Regions from separate parts of the Streptomyces rapamycinicus NRRL 5491 genome, predicted to be linked through region 2. Evidence: riboswitches for the same ligand, from Rfam matches in the RefSeq annotation. Region 2 holds a riboswitch; each other region holds the start of a gene.

Region 1 (4,725 bases), 3.1 Mb from region 2:
CGCTCCATCACGCGATCGAAGGGACGTACATGCCCATGGGTCACACGGCCACGCAGCAGGCCGGCTCCGGCGGCTTGAAAGCGACTGAGCACCGCCTGGCCAATGGCCTGCGCGTGGTGCTCTCCGAGGACCATCTGACCCCGGTCGCCGCGGTCTGTCTGTGGTACGACGTCGGCTCGCGCCATGAGGTCAAGGGGCGCACCGGCCTGGCGCACCTCTTCGAGCACCTGATGTTCCAGGGCTCGGCGCAGGTCACCGGCAACGGCCACTTCGAGCTGGTGCAGGGGGCCGGCGGCTCGCTCAACGGCACGACCAGCTTCGAGCGCACCAACTACTTCGAGACCATGCCCGCCCACCAGGTCGAGCTCGCCCTGTGGCTGGAGGCCGACCGGATGGGGTCCCTCCTGACCGCGCTGGACGAGGAGAGCCTGGAGAACCAGCGCGACGTCGTCAAGAACGAGCGCCGCCAGCGGTACGACAACGTCCCGTACGGCACCGCCTTCGAGAAGCTCGTCGCCATGGCGTACCCCGAGGGCCACCCGTACCACCACACCCCGATCGGCTCCATGGCCGACCTGGACGCGGCCTCCCTGGAGGACGCGCGGGAGTTCTTCCGCACCTACTACGCCCCCAACAACGCCGTGCTGTCGATCGTCGGCGACATCGACCCCGAGCAGACGCTCGCCTGGATCGAGAAGTACTTCGGCTCCATCCCCTCCCACGAGGGCAAGCGGCCGCCCCGCGACGGCACGCTCCCGGAGGTGATCGGCGGCCAGCTGCGCGAGGTCGTGGAGGAGGAGGTCCCGGCCCGCGCCCTGATGGCCGCGTACCGGCTGCCGCACGACGGCACCCGTGAGTCCGACGCCGCCGACCTGGCGCTGACCGTCCTCGGCGGCGGTGAGTCCTCCCGGCTCCACAACCGGCTGGTGCGCCGCGACCGCACCGCCGTGGCCGCCGGGTTCGGCCTGCTGCGGCTGTCGGGCGCCCCCTCGCTGGGCTGGCTGGACGTGAAGACCTCCGGCGGGGTCGAGGTGCCCGCCATCGAGGCCGCCGTCGACGAGGAGCTGGCCCGCTTCGCCGAGGAGGGGCCGACCCCGCAGGAGATGGAGCGCGCCCAGGCGCAGATCGAGCGCGAGTGGCTGGACCGGCTGGCCACGGTCGGCGGCCGGGCCGACGAGCTCTGCCGTTACGCGGTGCTGTTCGACGACCCGCAGCTGGCGCTGACCGCCGTGGAGCGGGTGCTCGACATCAGCCCCGAGGAGGTGCGGGCCGTGGCCGCGGCGCGGCTGCGCCCCGACAACCGCGCCGTGCTGGTCTACGAGCCCGTCCAGGGCGCCGAGGACGCAGCCGACACCGCCGAAGCCGCCGAGACCGACGCAGAAGGGGAGGCGGCCCAGTGAGCGACGCCGTCACCGCGACCATGACCTTCCACCCGCAGCCCAAGGGCGGCGCCCCCAGGCCGTGGGCGTTCCCGGCCCCCGAGCGCGGTGAGCTGCCCAACGGCCTCGCCGTGCTGCGCTGCCACCGCCCCGGTCAGCAGGTCGTCGCCGTCGAGATCAACCTGGAGGCGCCGCTGGACGCCGAGCCGGCCGGGCTCGAAGGCGTCGCCACGATCATGGCGCGCGCCCTCTCGGAGGGCACCGACAAGCATGACGCCGAGGAGTTCGCCGCCGAGCTCGAGCGCTGCGGCGCCACGCTGGACGCCCACGCCGACCACGCCGGCGTCCGCGTCTCCCTGGAGGTCCCGGTCTCCCGGCTGACCAAGGCGCTCGGTCTGCTGGCCGACGCGCTGCGCGCCCCCGCCTTCCCGGACGGCGAGGTCGAGCGGCTGGTGCGCAACCGGCTGGACGAGATCCCCCATGAGCTGGCCAACCCGGCCCGCCGCGCCTCCATGGCCCTCTCCGCGGAGCTCTTCCCGGCCGAGTCGCGGATGTCCCGGCCGCGCCAGGGCACCCAGGAGACCATCGAGGGTATCGACGCCGCGGCCGTGCGGGCCTTCTACGAGGCGCATCTCCGCCCCTCCACCGCCACGGCCGTCATCGTGGGCGACCTCGGCGGTGTCGACCTTGACCGGGCACTCGCCGACACCCTCGGCGCCTGGACGGGCGGGGCGGGCGCGCCGCGCACGGCCCCCCCGATCGTCGCGGACGACACCGGCCGTGTCGTGATCGTCGACCGGCCGGGCGCGGTGCAGACCCAGCTGCTCATCGGGCGCGTGGGCGCCGACCGCCACGACCGGGTCTGGCCCGCGCAGGTGCTCGGCACGTACTGCATGGGCGGCACCCTCACCTCCCGCCTGGACCGCGTGCTGCGCGAGGAGAAGGGCTACACCTACGGGGTGCGCGCCTTCGGCCAGGTGCTGCGCTCCGGGCCCCCGTCGCCCGCGGGCGGCTCCACGGGCGCCTCGATGCTGGCGATCAGCGGTTCGGTGGCCACCGAGGTCACCGGCCCCGCGCTGGACGACCTCTGGAAGGTGCTGCGCACGCTGAAGGAGGAGGGGCTGACCGACGACGAGCGCGATGTCGCGGTGCAGAACCTGGTGGGCGTCGCCCCGCTGAAGTACGAGACGGCGGCGTCCGTCGCGAACACCCTCGCCGACCAGGTCGAGCAGCATCTTCCGGACGACTTCCAGGCGCAGTTGTACGCCCGTCTGGCGGAGACCGGCACGGTGGAGGCCACCGCCGCGGTGGTGAGCGCCTTCCCGGCGGACCGGCTGGTCACGGTGCTGGTCGGGGACGCCTCGGCGATCGAGGAGCCGGTCCGGGCGCTGGGCATCGGCGAAGTGCGCGTCATCTCCAACTGAGCCGACGGCCGACGAGAGTTGGCCGGATCCGTGCGCGGAACCGCCGGTCCGGCCGGCTCGCTGACGGCCCGGCAGGCGGTCCGGCGGACGTCCGGTCCATGAGCCGACAGCGGAAGGACCCCGGCCCCGAAAGGGCGCCGGGGCCCTTCCGACATGCCCGATTTATGGGATTGACTGCTTGTTTGGTTTGTGGGGAGAGCAACAAAAAACCGGAACCGTTTGTGATCGAAAGCGGGCCCGTTTAGCGTCAGTCCGGCTGTTCGCCAGCGACCCGCCGCACCCGCGGCACCGGACAGTCATCGCCGAGTCCCCGTACGGCGCAAGCCAGGGGAGCCGGGGACCCAACACGTCCCCAGGGGTGAATCGGGCGCCTTCCCCGGCCGGGGGAGGGGTCCGTAGGAGACCTTCCTGCTCCGAACCCGTCAGCTAACCCGGTAGGCGAGAAGGAAGGAAAGGAGTGCGCCTCAGTATGGCGTCCACCCGCACTGCCACCGGTAAGCACCGCCGCACCAACAAGGTCAACATCCGCACGAGTGCGAACGTCGTGGGCATCACGACCGTCGCCTCGGGTGTGGTCGCCGGGATCACCGGACAGGCGTTCGCGGCCGACGGGGGCCCCAATCCCCAGCAGACCGGTCTGACCCAGGCGATCGTGATCGGCGACGGGATCGCGGACCACATCGAGGCCCAGGCGCAGTCCCAGGAGACCGCCGCCGAGCAGGCCGCCGCCAAGGCCAAGGCAGAGGCGATCGCCCGCCAGGAGGCCGCCAGAAAGGCGGAGGCCGCGGCGAAGAAGGCCAAGGCCGAGCGCGAGGCCAAGGAGCGCGCGGCGCGCGAGGCCGAGCGCAAGCGCATCAACACCTTCGTGTCGCCGATCAGCGGCTCCTACGTCTCCACCGGCTACCAGGCGTCCAGCGGTCTGTGGTCCTCCGGCAGCCACACCGGCATCGACTTCCACGCCTCCACCGGCACCACGGTGCACTCCGTGGGCATGGGCGAGATCGTGGAGGCGGGCTGGGGCGGCTCCTACGGCAACAACGTCGTCATCAAGATGAACGACGGCACGTACACCCAGTACGGCCACCTGTCGTCCATCAGCGTCTCGGTCGGCCAGAAGGTCACCCCCGGCCAGCAGATCGGCCTGTCGGGCGCCACCGGCAACGTCACCGGACCGCATCTGCACTTCGAAGCCCGCACCAGCCCGGACTACGGCTCGGACATGGACCCCCTGTCGTACCTGCGCACGCACGGCGTCAACGTCTGACCCGTCGCGCGTCCGACGCGAACGCCGCGCGCGGTCTCACGATCCCGAGATCCCGAGACCCCGTGAGACTTCCGAGAAGGCCCCGTCCGCAGGACGGGGCCTTCGGCGTGCCGCCGCCCGGCTGACCAAAAAACAGCCATGAAATGCTTCCCGCCATCGGAAATGGCGGCCATGTGGAATAGAGTCGGTCAACGCGCATTCCATGGCCGCGTTTCGCGGGCGTTAAGGCGGAGGTTCGACAATGCGGGACCGTAAGTGAGCGGGGATACGAACGCGGTCCAGGGCGGTCGCCGGATTTCGGCACACGCGGTCTGCGCGGCGATTCGCGACGACATCGTCTCCGGCGCGTATCAGCCCGGCAGTCGCCTCACCGAGGAACTGCTCGCGCGGCGCTACGGCGTCTCCCGGGTGCCGGTCCGCGAGGCCCTGCGCACCCTGGAGTCCGAGGGCTTCGTGACGACCCGGCGGCACGCGGGGGCCTGTGTCGCCCAGCCCTCAGAGCGCGAGGCCGCCGACCTGCTGGACATCCGCGCGCTGCTGGAGCCGCTGGGCGCCGCGCGGGCCGCACAGCGCCGCACCGAGGCCCATCTGAAGGTGCTGCGCGGACTGGTCCGGCTCGGCCGGGAGCGCGCCCAGGGCGGTCAGCTCGGCGAACTGC
Region 2 (4,725 bases):
TGAGGCGGTTCTCGGCATGCCCGGTGCCGTCGAGGAGGGTGGCGGACGCGGCGCCGGCGAGGGCGAGGAGCGCGGCCGCGCGGGCTGTGCCGCTGGTGAGCGAGCGCTGCTTGGGCTTCCTGTGCGACGCCACTGCGGCGGTTCACCTGGTCTTTCTTGGGCAATCCAGTTTGGGCAATCCAGGACATTCCGCAGATCCTGGACCCTTGTGGGGAGCGGACGGGCAGATGGCAGTCCGCCATGAGGCGGGGACCCTCGGTTGACGGGAAGCGGACTGCCACCTGGAGGAGGAAGTTAGGCCGGAAAGCGGGGGTCGTGCGGGGGATTGAACGGGAGTGCACGGATTTTTTCGGTCCCGTGACGGCTGCTGATCGCCCGGCGAGTGGGGTGGTCGGAAGTGTGGGGCGGCCGTGATCGAAGCGGCGATAGGGCCCCACCCGAGTGCCGGGCGATGATATGCGCGGGGCTAGTCTCCGGAGCCATGGACGTACTCATTCACGTGTTCGTCGGCCTCCACGTCGTCGGCATCGGCGCGCTGCTCGGCGGCTTCTTCTCGCAGCTCAAAGCCGCGCGCGCGGGCGAGGCCCGGATGATCCCGGTGATGCTGCACGGCGCGCTGACCATGCTGGTGACCGGTGTGGCGCTGGTCGGGCTCAATCAGGCGGACGACAACAGCGTCAATACCGTCAAAATCGGTGTAAAGCTGGCGCTATTGGTCGTAATTCTCGGCCTGGTCTATGTGAAGCGCGACGAGGAGAAGGTAGGGTCGGCCGCCTTCGGCGCGGTGGGTGCCTTGACAACGGCAAACATCTTCATCGCCGTGCTGTGGACCTGACGAACGAGTGTTCTGGGGGTAATCCCAAGGCAATTGCACACGATCCCGAGGCAACCGTTTGCACTCGCGAGCTGTCTTAGTAAAGAGCGAGGCAGTCGAGAGGAGTGGCCAATGGGGGTAGTGGGGGCAGTCAGAAGTCATAGGCGGCGCGTGGGCGTCGCGCTGGGGCTGGCGGGGATGGCGGTGCCGCTCGCGGTGGCCGTCGCCGGTCCGGCGCAGGCTCAGACACGGCCGCTGGGCCGGTCGGCCGGCACGGTGACACCGGTGAGCATGGCCGCGTCGTCGTGCACGACCACCGCGGGGCCGTACCAGAAGCAGGCCGAGCGGTTCCTGGGCCGTCCCGTGGACGGGCGGCAGTCGCGGGCGGACTGTCTCGCGATCCAGAAGTTCCAGATCGATCACGGCATCAGCCCGACGATCGGCTACGCGGGCCCGATCACCTCGGGCGTGATGAGCCTCATCAGCGCCCAGAAGGCCGCCGGGCACAATCCGAACGCGGCGAGGAAGTGCCCCACCAACAAGGGCCGTATCGCCTGCGTGGACCTCACCCGCCAGCTGAGCTGGGTCCAGGACGGCTCCCGGCTGGTCTACGGACCGGTGCCGGTGCGGTCCGGGCGGAACGGCTTCGAGACCCGCACCGGGCTGAAGAGGGTCTACTGGCGGAACATCGACCACTGGTCGACGCTCTACAAGGTCGCCATGCCCTACAGCCAGTTCTTCGACGGCGGCCAGGCGTTTCACTCGATCGCCGGCAGCGTATGGTCCCCGCCCGGCTCCCACGGCTGCGTCAACATGCGTAAGGGCGACGCCAAGAAGTACTGGAGCCTGCTGAAGAACGGCGACGACGTGTACGTCTACGGGCGCAAGCCCGGCACCTGAGCCACTGACGGCGCGTGAGCCGCTTACGGCGCCGTGGGCCATGGACGGCGCCGCGACGCGCTGACGGCGCCGCTGAGCCGAAGACGATGCCGCCGCCCGGGGCCCGGCCCCGGGCGGCGGCATCGTCAGGCTCAGGGCCCTACGAGGGCCGCACGCTCCCGTAGATGGGCATCTCCGTGATCGGCGCCTTCTTCACCACGTCGCCCGGCTTCGGCGCGTGGATCATCATCCCGTCGCCGATGTAGAGGCCGACATGGCTGATGTCGTCGTAGAAGAAGACGAGATCGCCCGGCTGGAGTTGGGACGTCGAGACGCGCGTACCGGCCTTCACCTGGTCCCAGGTGGTGCGCGGCAGCGAGATCCCGGCGGACTTCCAGGCCGCCTGCGTCAGCCCCGAGCAGTCGAAGGAGCTCGGGCCGGTGGCGCCCCAGACGTACGGCTTGCCGAGCTGCGCCTTGGCGAAGGCGATGGCCTGGGCCGCCTTGGAGCTGTTGGCCGGGACGGAGGGCGTTGAGGGCGCCGTCGAACCGGAGTCACCCGCGTTCTGCTCCTGCTGCTTCTTGCGCGCGGCCGCCTCCTGCCGCTGTTTCTCGGCCAGCTCGGCGGCCTTACGGCGGGCCTCTTCCGCCTTCTTCTTCTCGATCGCCGCCAGCCGCGCCTTCTCCTTGGCGGTCAGATTCGCCAGCAGCCGCCGGGCCTCGGTCAGCTTGTCCTGGACGGTCTTCTTCTGGACCTTCAGCTGCTTCTGGGACGCGGTCAGCGAGGCGAGGCTCTCGCCGGCCTTACCGCGCTCCTTGGCGGCCTTCACCCGCTGCTTCTGGAAGTCGTCGACGGCCTGCTTCTGCCGGCCGGTCATCCGGTCCATCAGATGCGACTGGTCGAAGACGTCCTGCGGATCGTTGGAGAACAGCAGGGTCGCGGCGGAGCGGGCCATTCCGCCCTCGCGGTACTGGGCGGTGGCGTAGGCGCCGAGCATGCGCCGGGCCTCGTTGAGCTTCTCGGTGCGCCGGGCGACGGAGTCCAGCAGCTTGTCGACCTTGGCCCGCTGCTGGTCGGTGCGCTCCTTGGCGGCGTTGTAGCGCTGGGTGGCGGTCTCCGCCTGGTGGTAGAGGGTGTCGACCTTCTCCTTCACCTTCTCGATCGACTGGGCGGCCGGCTTGGGATCGGTGGGCGCGGCGTTGGCCGACTGGGAGAGCAGGGTGACGGATGCGAGGGCGGCCGTGGTGAACCCGACGGCCGTACGGCGGCTGTGACCCGTGAGCGAGGCGGGTATTCGGCTCCGCGGCTTGCGGTGCGACGCCAAGGGTGGCGACTCCTTCCGTGGACCGCCTACCGGGTTAGCTGTCGGGTTCGGGCGGTACGGAAGGTTGCCCTACGGCCGTGTCCGGACGGCACTGTCCGTGCCGTACCGTTTCGGGCCGATTCACCCCGGTCTTGCGTTGTTGGGTCCCCGGCTCCGGGCGCCTCACGGCGTACCGGACTCGGCGGAGGCCGCCCGTGCCGACGTGGTTCGCCGACGGATCTTCCGGGCCGCCTGACGCAGGACGGTAGCCAACACGTGGGGCTCCTGTGAAGACTGGTGGCCGTTTTGCCCGAAACCGTTTCGTGATGTTCGGACGTCGGCTGTCAGTGGGGCGGCCTAGACTCGGGGAGCGATGAGCAGCCTCTTTGACGACAGCTTCCTGGCGGACCTCGGGCCTTCTCCGGACGAGGAGCGGCCACCGCCGCCCGAGGATTCGGCGCACCCTGGCCACGGTGGCGCCGAGGACGTGCCGCATCACCTCTTCAGCGGCGATTTCGAAGCGCCCGTGCCGCGGGAGGCCCACTACCGGGACGGCGCGGCCCGGCCCGCCGTGGACCCGTCCGCCCTGCTCGAGGGGTTGAACGAGCAGCAGAGGGCCGCCGTGGAGCACACCGGCTCGCCGCTGCTGATCGTCGCGGGCGCCGGCTCCGGCAAGACCCGGGTGCTCACCCACCGCATCGCCTATCTGCTCGGCGCCCGCTCCACCCACCCCGGCCAGATCCTCGCCATCACCTTCACCAACAAGGCGGCGGGCGAGATGAAGGAGCGCGTCGAGGAGCTCGTCGGCCCGCGGGCCAACGCCATGTGGGTGTCCACCTTCCACAGCGCCTGCGTCCGCATCCTGCGCCGGGAGTCGAAGAAGCTGGGCTTCACCTCGTCGTTCTCGATCTACGACGCGGCCGACTCCAAGCGGCTGATGTCGCTGGTCTGCCGGGACCTGGATCTCGACCCCAAGCGGTTCCCGTCGAAGTCCTTCAGCGCCAAGATCTCCAACCTCAAGAACGAGCTGATCGACGAGGAGACCTTCGCCGGGCAGGCTACGGAAGGTTTTGAGAAGACGCTGGCCGAGGCGTATGTGATGTACCAGGCGCGGCTGCGCGAGGCCAACGCGCTGGATTTCGACGACATCATCATGACCACGGTCAATCTGCTCCAGGCGTTCCCGGACGTCGCCGAGCACTACCGCCGCCGCTTCCGGCACGTCCTGGTGGACGAGTACCAGGACACCAACCACGCGCAGTACACACTCGTGCGCGAGCTGGTGGGCACCGACACCGAGGAGACCACTGCCGCCGAGCTGTGCGTGGTGGGCGACGCCGACCAGTCGATCTACGCCTTCCGGGGCGCCACGATCCGTAACATCCTCCAGTTCGAGGAGGACTACCCCACCGCGCGGACGATCCTCCTCGAGCAGAACTACCGCTCGACCCAGACCATCCTGAGCGCGGCCAACGCGGTCATCGAGCGCAATGAGAACCGCCGCCCCAAGAACCTGTGGACGGACGCCGGCGCCGGGGCCGAGATCATCGGCTATGTGGCCGACACCGAGCACGACGAGGCCCAGTTCGTCGCCGACGAGATCGACCGGCTGACGGACGCGGGCGACGCCAAGGCCGGGGACGTGGCGGTCTTCTACCGCACCAACGCCCAGTCCCGTGTCTTCGAAGAGGTCTTCATCCGCGTCGGGCTGCCGTACAAGGTCGTCGGC
Region 3 (4,725 bases), 180 kb from region 2:
TGTCGATTCGAACGCCGGGTGCGGCCGGCGGCCGGAGCGCGGCGCATCAGCGGCGCGCGCTGCCCGCCCCCGCCGCGTCCGCCGTGTCCACGGCGTCCCAGAGGTTGGTGTACCAGGGGCGGCCGGCCGCGCCCTGGTCGGTGGAGCGCTCGGTGGAACCGCCGCCGTCCACCACGCTGTAGCCGGTCTCCCCCGGCATCAGGAAGTGCAGCCGCTCACGCGCCTGCTGCTCGGTGAAGGCGGGGTCGCGCAGCCGGGCCTTCCGCTCCCGCAGCTTCTTCACGTCCTCGCGGGCCCGCTGGGCCTGGTGCCGCTGCTCGGCGATGTCGGAGCGCTGGGAGATGTACTGCCGCATCGGATAGGCGAGCGCCACGACGAGGGAGCAGACGACCAGCGCGAGCAGGGCGGCCCGGCCGGTCAGCCGGCCGCGGCGGCGCTTGGTGCGCACGCGGTAGACCCGGGCGGCGGCGTGCTCGCCGAGCGCCTTGAGCCTGGTCGCGGTGGAGAACCGTTCCCGATCCGCCGGCACGTCGCCTCCCCGGTGATGACTTCGCTTGGGTAACGCCGTCGAGCGACGCCGTCCCCGGCCACGGTACGGGACCACGGCCGGGGACCGGCGTCAGACGTGTCCGCTCAGCCCTTGAAGCGCGGGAAGGCGGAACGGCCCGCGTACACCGCGGCGTCGTCCAGGATCTCCTCGATGCGCAGCAGCTGGTTGTACTTGGCCACCCGCTCGGAACGGGCCGGGGCGCCGGTCTTGATCTGGCCGCAGTTGGTGGCGACGGCCAGGTCGGCGATGGTGACGTCCTCGGTCTCACCGGAGCGGTGCGACATCATGCACTTGTAGCCGTTGCGCTGGGCCAGCTCGACCGCGTCGAGGGTCTCGGTCAGCGAGCCGATCTGGTTGACCTTGACCAGCAGGGCGTTCGCGGTGTCGCTGTCGATGCCGCGGGACAGCCGCTCGGGGTTGGTGACGAAGAGGTCGTCGCCGACCAGCTGGACCTTGTCGCCGAGCTGCTCGGTGATGGTCTTCCAGCCGTCCCAGTCCTCCTCGTTCAGCGGGTCCTCGATGGAGACCAGCGGGTACGCGGCGACCAGCTCGGCGTAGTACGAGGTCATCTCGGCGGCGGAGCGGGACTGGCCCTCGAACTGGTACGTGCCGTCCTTGTAGAACTCGGAGGCGGCGACGTCCAGCGCGAGCGCGATGTCCTGGCCCGGCTGGTAGCCGGCCTTCTTGACCGCCTCGAGGATCAGGTCGAGGGCCTCGCGGTTGGAGCCGAGGTTCGGCGCGAAACCGCCCTCGTCGCCGAGGCCGGTGGACAGGCCGCGCTCCTTCAGCACGGACTTCAGGGTGTGGTAGACCTCGGCGCCCCAGCGCAGGGCCTCGGAGAAGGACTCCGCGCCCACGGGCGCGATCATGAACTCCTGGATGTCCACATTGGAGTCGGCGTGCGATCCGCCGTTGAGGATGTTCATCATCGGCACCGGCAGCAGATGGGCGTTCGGGCCGCCGAGGTAACGGAAGAGGGGGAGGTCGGACGCCTCGGAGGCGGCGTGCGCGACGGCGAGGGAGACGCCGAGGATCGCGTTGGCACCGAGCGAGGACTTGTCCGGGGTGGCGTCCAGGTCGAACATCGCCTGGTCGATCAGCCGCTGCTCGGTGGCGTCATAGCCCACCAGCTCGGGACCGATCTGCTCGATCACGGCGAGGACGGCCTTCTCCACGCCCTTGCCGTTGTAGCGGTTCTTGTCGCCGTCACGGAGTTCGAGGGCCTCGAAGGCGCCGGTGGAGGCGCCGGACGGCACGGCGGCACGGCCGGTGCTGCCGTCGTCGAGGCCAACCTCGACCTCGACCGTGGGGTTGCCTCGCGAGTCGAGGATCTCGCGAGCTACGACGACGTCGATGGACGGCACGAGGTTCTCCTTCGTATGGGTCTGCGGTAGCAGCACGAGCCTAACGGGCCGGGAGGGCTGCGCCCCGCGTTCGCCCGCCCCACGAGACAGGGGCGCGACACAAAAAGCGAGATTCTGGATTAAAAATCCGGATTTCATGTGCATTGGGAAAGCCCCGGCGGGGCGTGCCATAGGGGCGGCACACCCCGGCCGGGGCTCGTTCTCACGGTGGCCGTGACCGTGGCCGTGGCTCAGCGGAGGTGCAGCTGCTGGCCCGGGAAGATCAGGTCGGCCTGCTCCACGATGTCCTTGTTCAGCTCGAAGAGCTTCTTCCAGCCGCCCTTGACGTCGTGGACCTTGGCGATCTTGCCGAGGGTGTCGCCGGACTTGACCTTGTACTCGCCGTCACCCTTCTTGATCGGGCCACGGGTCTGCTGCCGGGCGGCGCGCTCGGGCGCGGTGCGCGGCTGCGCCTTCGGCTGGGCCTTGGGCTGCGCCGGCTGGGCCGGGGCCGACTTGGTGGTCGCCGAGGATTGGTCCTGCGAGCCGGAGGGCGCGGACGGGGCGGACGGGCTGCCGCCGGAGGTCAGACCCTTGCCGCAGACCGGCCAGGCGCCCTTGCCCTGGCTGCCCAGGACCTTCTCGGCGATCTGGATCTGCTGGGCCTTGCTGGCCTTGTCCGCGGTGGAGGCGTAGGCCGTGCCGCCGTAGGCGGCCCAGGTGGAGCTCGAGAACTGCAGGCCGCCGAAGTAGCCGTTGCCGGTGTTGATCGACCAGTTGCCACCGGACTCGCACTGCGCGACCTGGTCCCACTGGGAGGTGGTGGCCGCGGAGGCGGAGGTCGCCCCGATGAGCGGTGCCGCCACGGCGGCACCGGCGAGACCGGTGAGCGCGGCGATACGGGTGGCCTTGGAGGGGCGGCGGTGCTTCCCGTTGGACTTGAGCATTTTGGTTCGTTTCCTCACCGACGCCTACGAGGTGAGCTGTCGGGTTCGGACGTGAGTTGCCCGGCCGGTCGCGATGGTCGCTCCCGGCTTCACCCCTAGCCGACGAGCCCGTATCCACAGGCCACTCGGCACCTACCTTGGGTCCCCCGCTCCTGCCTTCGGCGCTGACGCGTCGGTTTCCCCCCGACCGCCGGCAGGATTCGGCGTGACGATCGACGGTGCCCGCGGTGGCGAGCGGAAAGACGTTAAACACACCTTCCAAGAACGTTCAAACACCCCAAGGGCAGTGATTGGGGCTGTAATTGATCTCACCCGGCCCACATCGACGCAGGTGGGGCCGGGTGAGGAGAGATCGGACACGAGGTGCGCCCCGGAAAATGTGACGAGATGTATGTCTCACCGGGTCCAGAGCGGGCAATTCCCCCCGAATCACTGCTCCCTGATGGTGAGGTCAAGTCGCTGACCAGGAATGATCAGATCGGGGTCGATCCCGATGAGGTCCTCGTTGGTCTCGTAGAGCCCTTCCCAACCGCGGGACACATTCTGGTGCTCGGCGATCCCTGACAGGTTGTCACCGGGGCGAACAGTGTAATCGTCGTCCGTGGAGTCCTCGTCGCGGTCCGAAGCGCCGCGCGAGGCATGGCGCCCGGAGGGCCGTGCGCTCCCCGCGTCGCCGTCGTCGGCCTCCTCCCCGGCGTCCGGGGAGCCGCGGTGGCGGCCGGAGGGGTCCGCCGAGGGGCTCTCGGAGCCGTCCGGCACCGAGGGACCGTCCGAACGGGAGGGGCTGTCCGAGTCCGGGTCGTCCGCTGCCGGGTCGTCCGAGGCGGAGCCGTCAAGGCCGTCGGGGGACTTGGAGGTGTGGGGCGCGTCCGGCTCCTCGGCCGACCCGGACGCGTCCGGCGCGTCCGGCTTGCCGGCGCCGTCGGACGTCCCCGAACGGTCCGCGTCCGAGGAGGAGCCGTCCCGCCCCCGGTCCCCCTGGTCGTCCCCGCCGCGGCCCGTCCCCGGGTCCGGGGTGGCCGTGCTGCCGGGGTCCACATCGGGGGCGCCGCCGCCGTCGGTGAGCCCGGCGCCCAGCGCACAGCTCGGCCAGGCGTCGGGGCCGCGGTCGCCGAGGATCGCCTCGGCGACGGATATCTGCTGGGAGCGGCTGGCGAGGTCGGGGCGCGGGGCGTACTCCGCGCCGCCGTACTTCTTCCACATGTCGAGGGTCAGCTGGAGCCCGCCGTAGAAGCCGTTGCCCTCGTTGGCGCTCCACATACCGCCGCTCTCGCACTCGGCGACGTGATCCCACGTGGCGGTCTGGGCGGCCTGTGCGCCGGTCGCCCCGAAGAGGGGCATGGCGAGGCCCGCTCCCGTGACCCCCGCCGCGACGATGATGGCCGGAGCCTGACGGGGGCGACGGTGTCGACCATTACCGGAACGCATGCGATTGACCTCTCCTATGGCGCTATGGCCCTATGGCGACAAGGTTTGCCGGTGAACATAGCGAGGGCACTCGATCATCACAAGGCGATGTATCCGAGGTCACGCCACGGTCACACGGCTGATCATTCGTCACGTATGTCCGCCCGCAGGGGCCTTGGGAGTCCCGGCCACCCGTTTCGCGGGTCTCAGCCGTCCGCGGAATCCCAGGTCACCGGGAGCGTGCGCAGCCCGCGCATGATGAGCCCGCCGCGCCACCGCAGATCCTCCGGATCCTCCGCGAGCCGCAGCCCGGGCAGCCGCCGCAGCAGGGTGGCGATCGCGGTCTGGGCCTCCAGCCGGGCCAGCGGAGCACCCAGACAGTAATGGATGCCATGGCCGTAGCCGAGGTGCTGGTTGTCCCGGCGGGTGAGATCGAGGACGTCCGGCTCCGCGAACCGTTCGGGGTCCCGGTCGGCCG

The links. Region 2 has a riboswitch for cyclic di-AMP ahead of LIV37_RS28720 (C40 family peptidase). Riboswitches for the same ligand answer to the same signal wherever they lie in the genome.
Region 1: another riboswitch for cyclic di-AMP. It lies ahead of LIV37_RS14945 (M23 family metallopeptidase); the one in region 2 lies ahead of LIV37_RS28720 (C40 family peptidase).
Region 3: another riboswitch for cyclic di-AMP. It lies ahead of LIV37_RS29500 (LysM peptidoglycan-binding domain-containing protein); the one in region 2 lies ahead of LIV37_RS28720 (C40 family peptidase).

Annotation. Positions count from the first base shown of each region.
Region 1 is NZ_CP085193.1:3,704,962-3,709,686, reverse strand. It holds gene LIV37_RS14955 (M16 family metallopeptidase) at 30-1,400, shown strand; gene LIV37_RS14950 (M16 family metallopeptidase) at 1,421-2,803, shown strand; cyclic di-AMP (ydaO/yuaA leader) riboswitch at 3,094-3,258, shown strand; gene LIV37_RS14945 (M23 family metallopeptidase) at 3,273-4,067, shown strand; gene LIV37_RS14940 (GntR family transcriptional regulator) at 4,323-4,725, shown strand, end outside.
Region 2 is NZ_CP085193.1:6,831,171-6,835,895, forward strand. It holds gene LIV37_RS28705 (C40 family peptidase) at 1-133, opposite strand, end outside; gene LIV37_RS28710 (hypothetical protein) at 482-835, shown strand; gene LIV37_RS28715 (L,D-transpeptidase) at 947-1,714, shown strand; gene LIV37_RS28720 (C40 family peptidase) at 1,854-3,017, opposite strand; cyclic di-AMP (ydaO/yuaA leader) riboswitch at 3,026-3,211, opposite strand; gene pcrA (DNA helicase PcrA) at 3,370-4,725, shown strand, end outside.
Region 3 is NZ_CP085193.1:7,012,305-7,017,029, reverse strand. It holds gene LIV37_RS29510 (FtsB family cell division protein) at 47-529, opposite strand; gene eno (phosphopyruvate hydratase) at 634-1,914, opposite strand; gene LIV37_RS29500 (LysM peptidoglycan-binding domain-containing protein) at 2,145-2,840, opposite strand; cyclic di-AMP (ydaO/yuaA leader) riboswitch at 2,847-3,014, opposite strand; gene LIV37_RS29495 (LysM peptidoglycan-binding domain-containing protein) at 3,270-4,268, opposite strand; gene LIV37_RS29490 (cytochrome P450 family protein) at 4,454-4,725, opposite strand, start outside.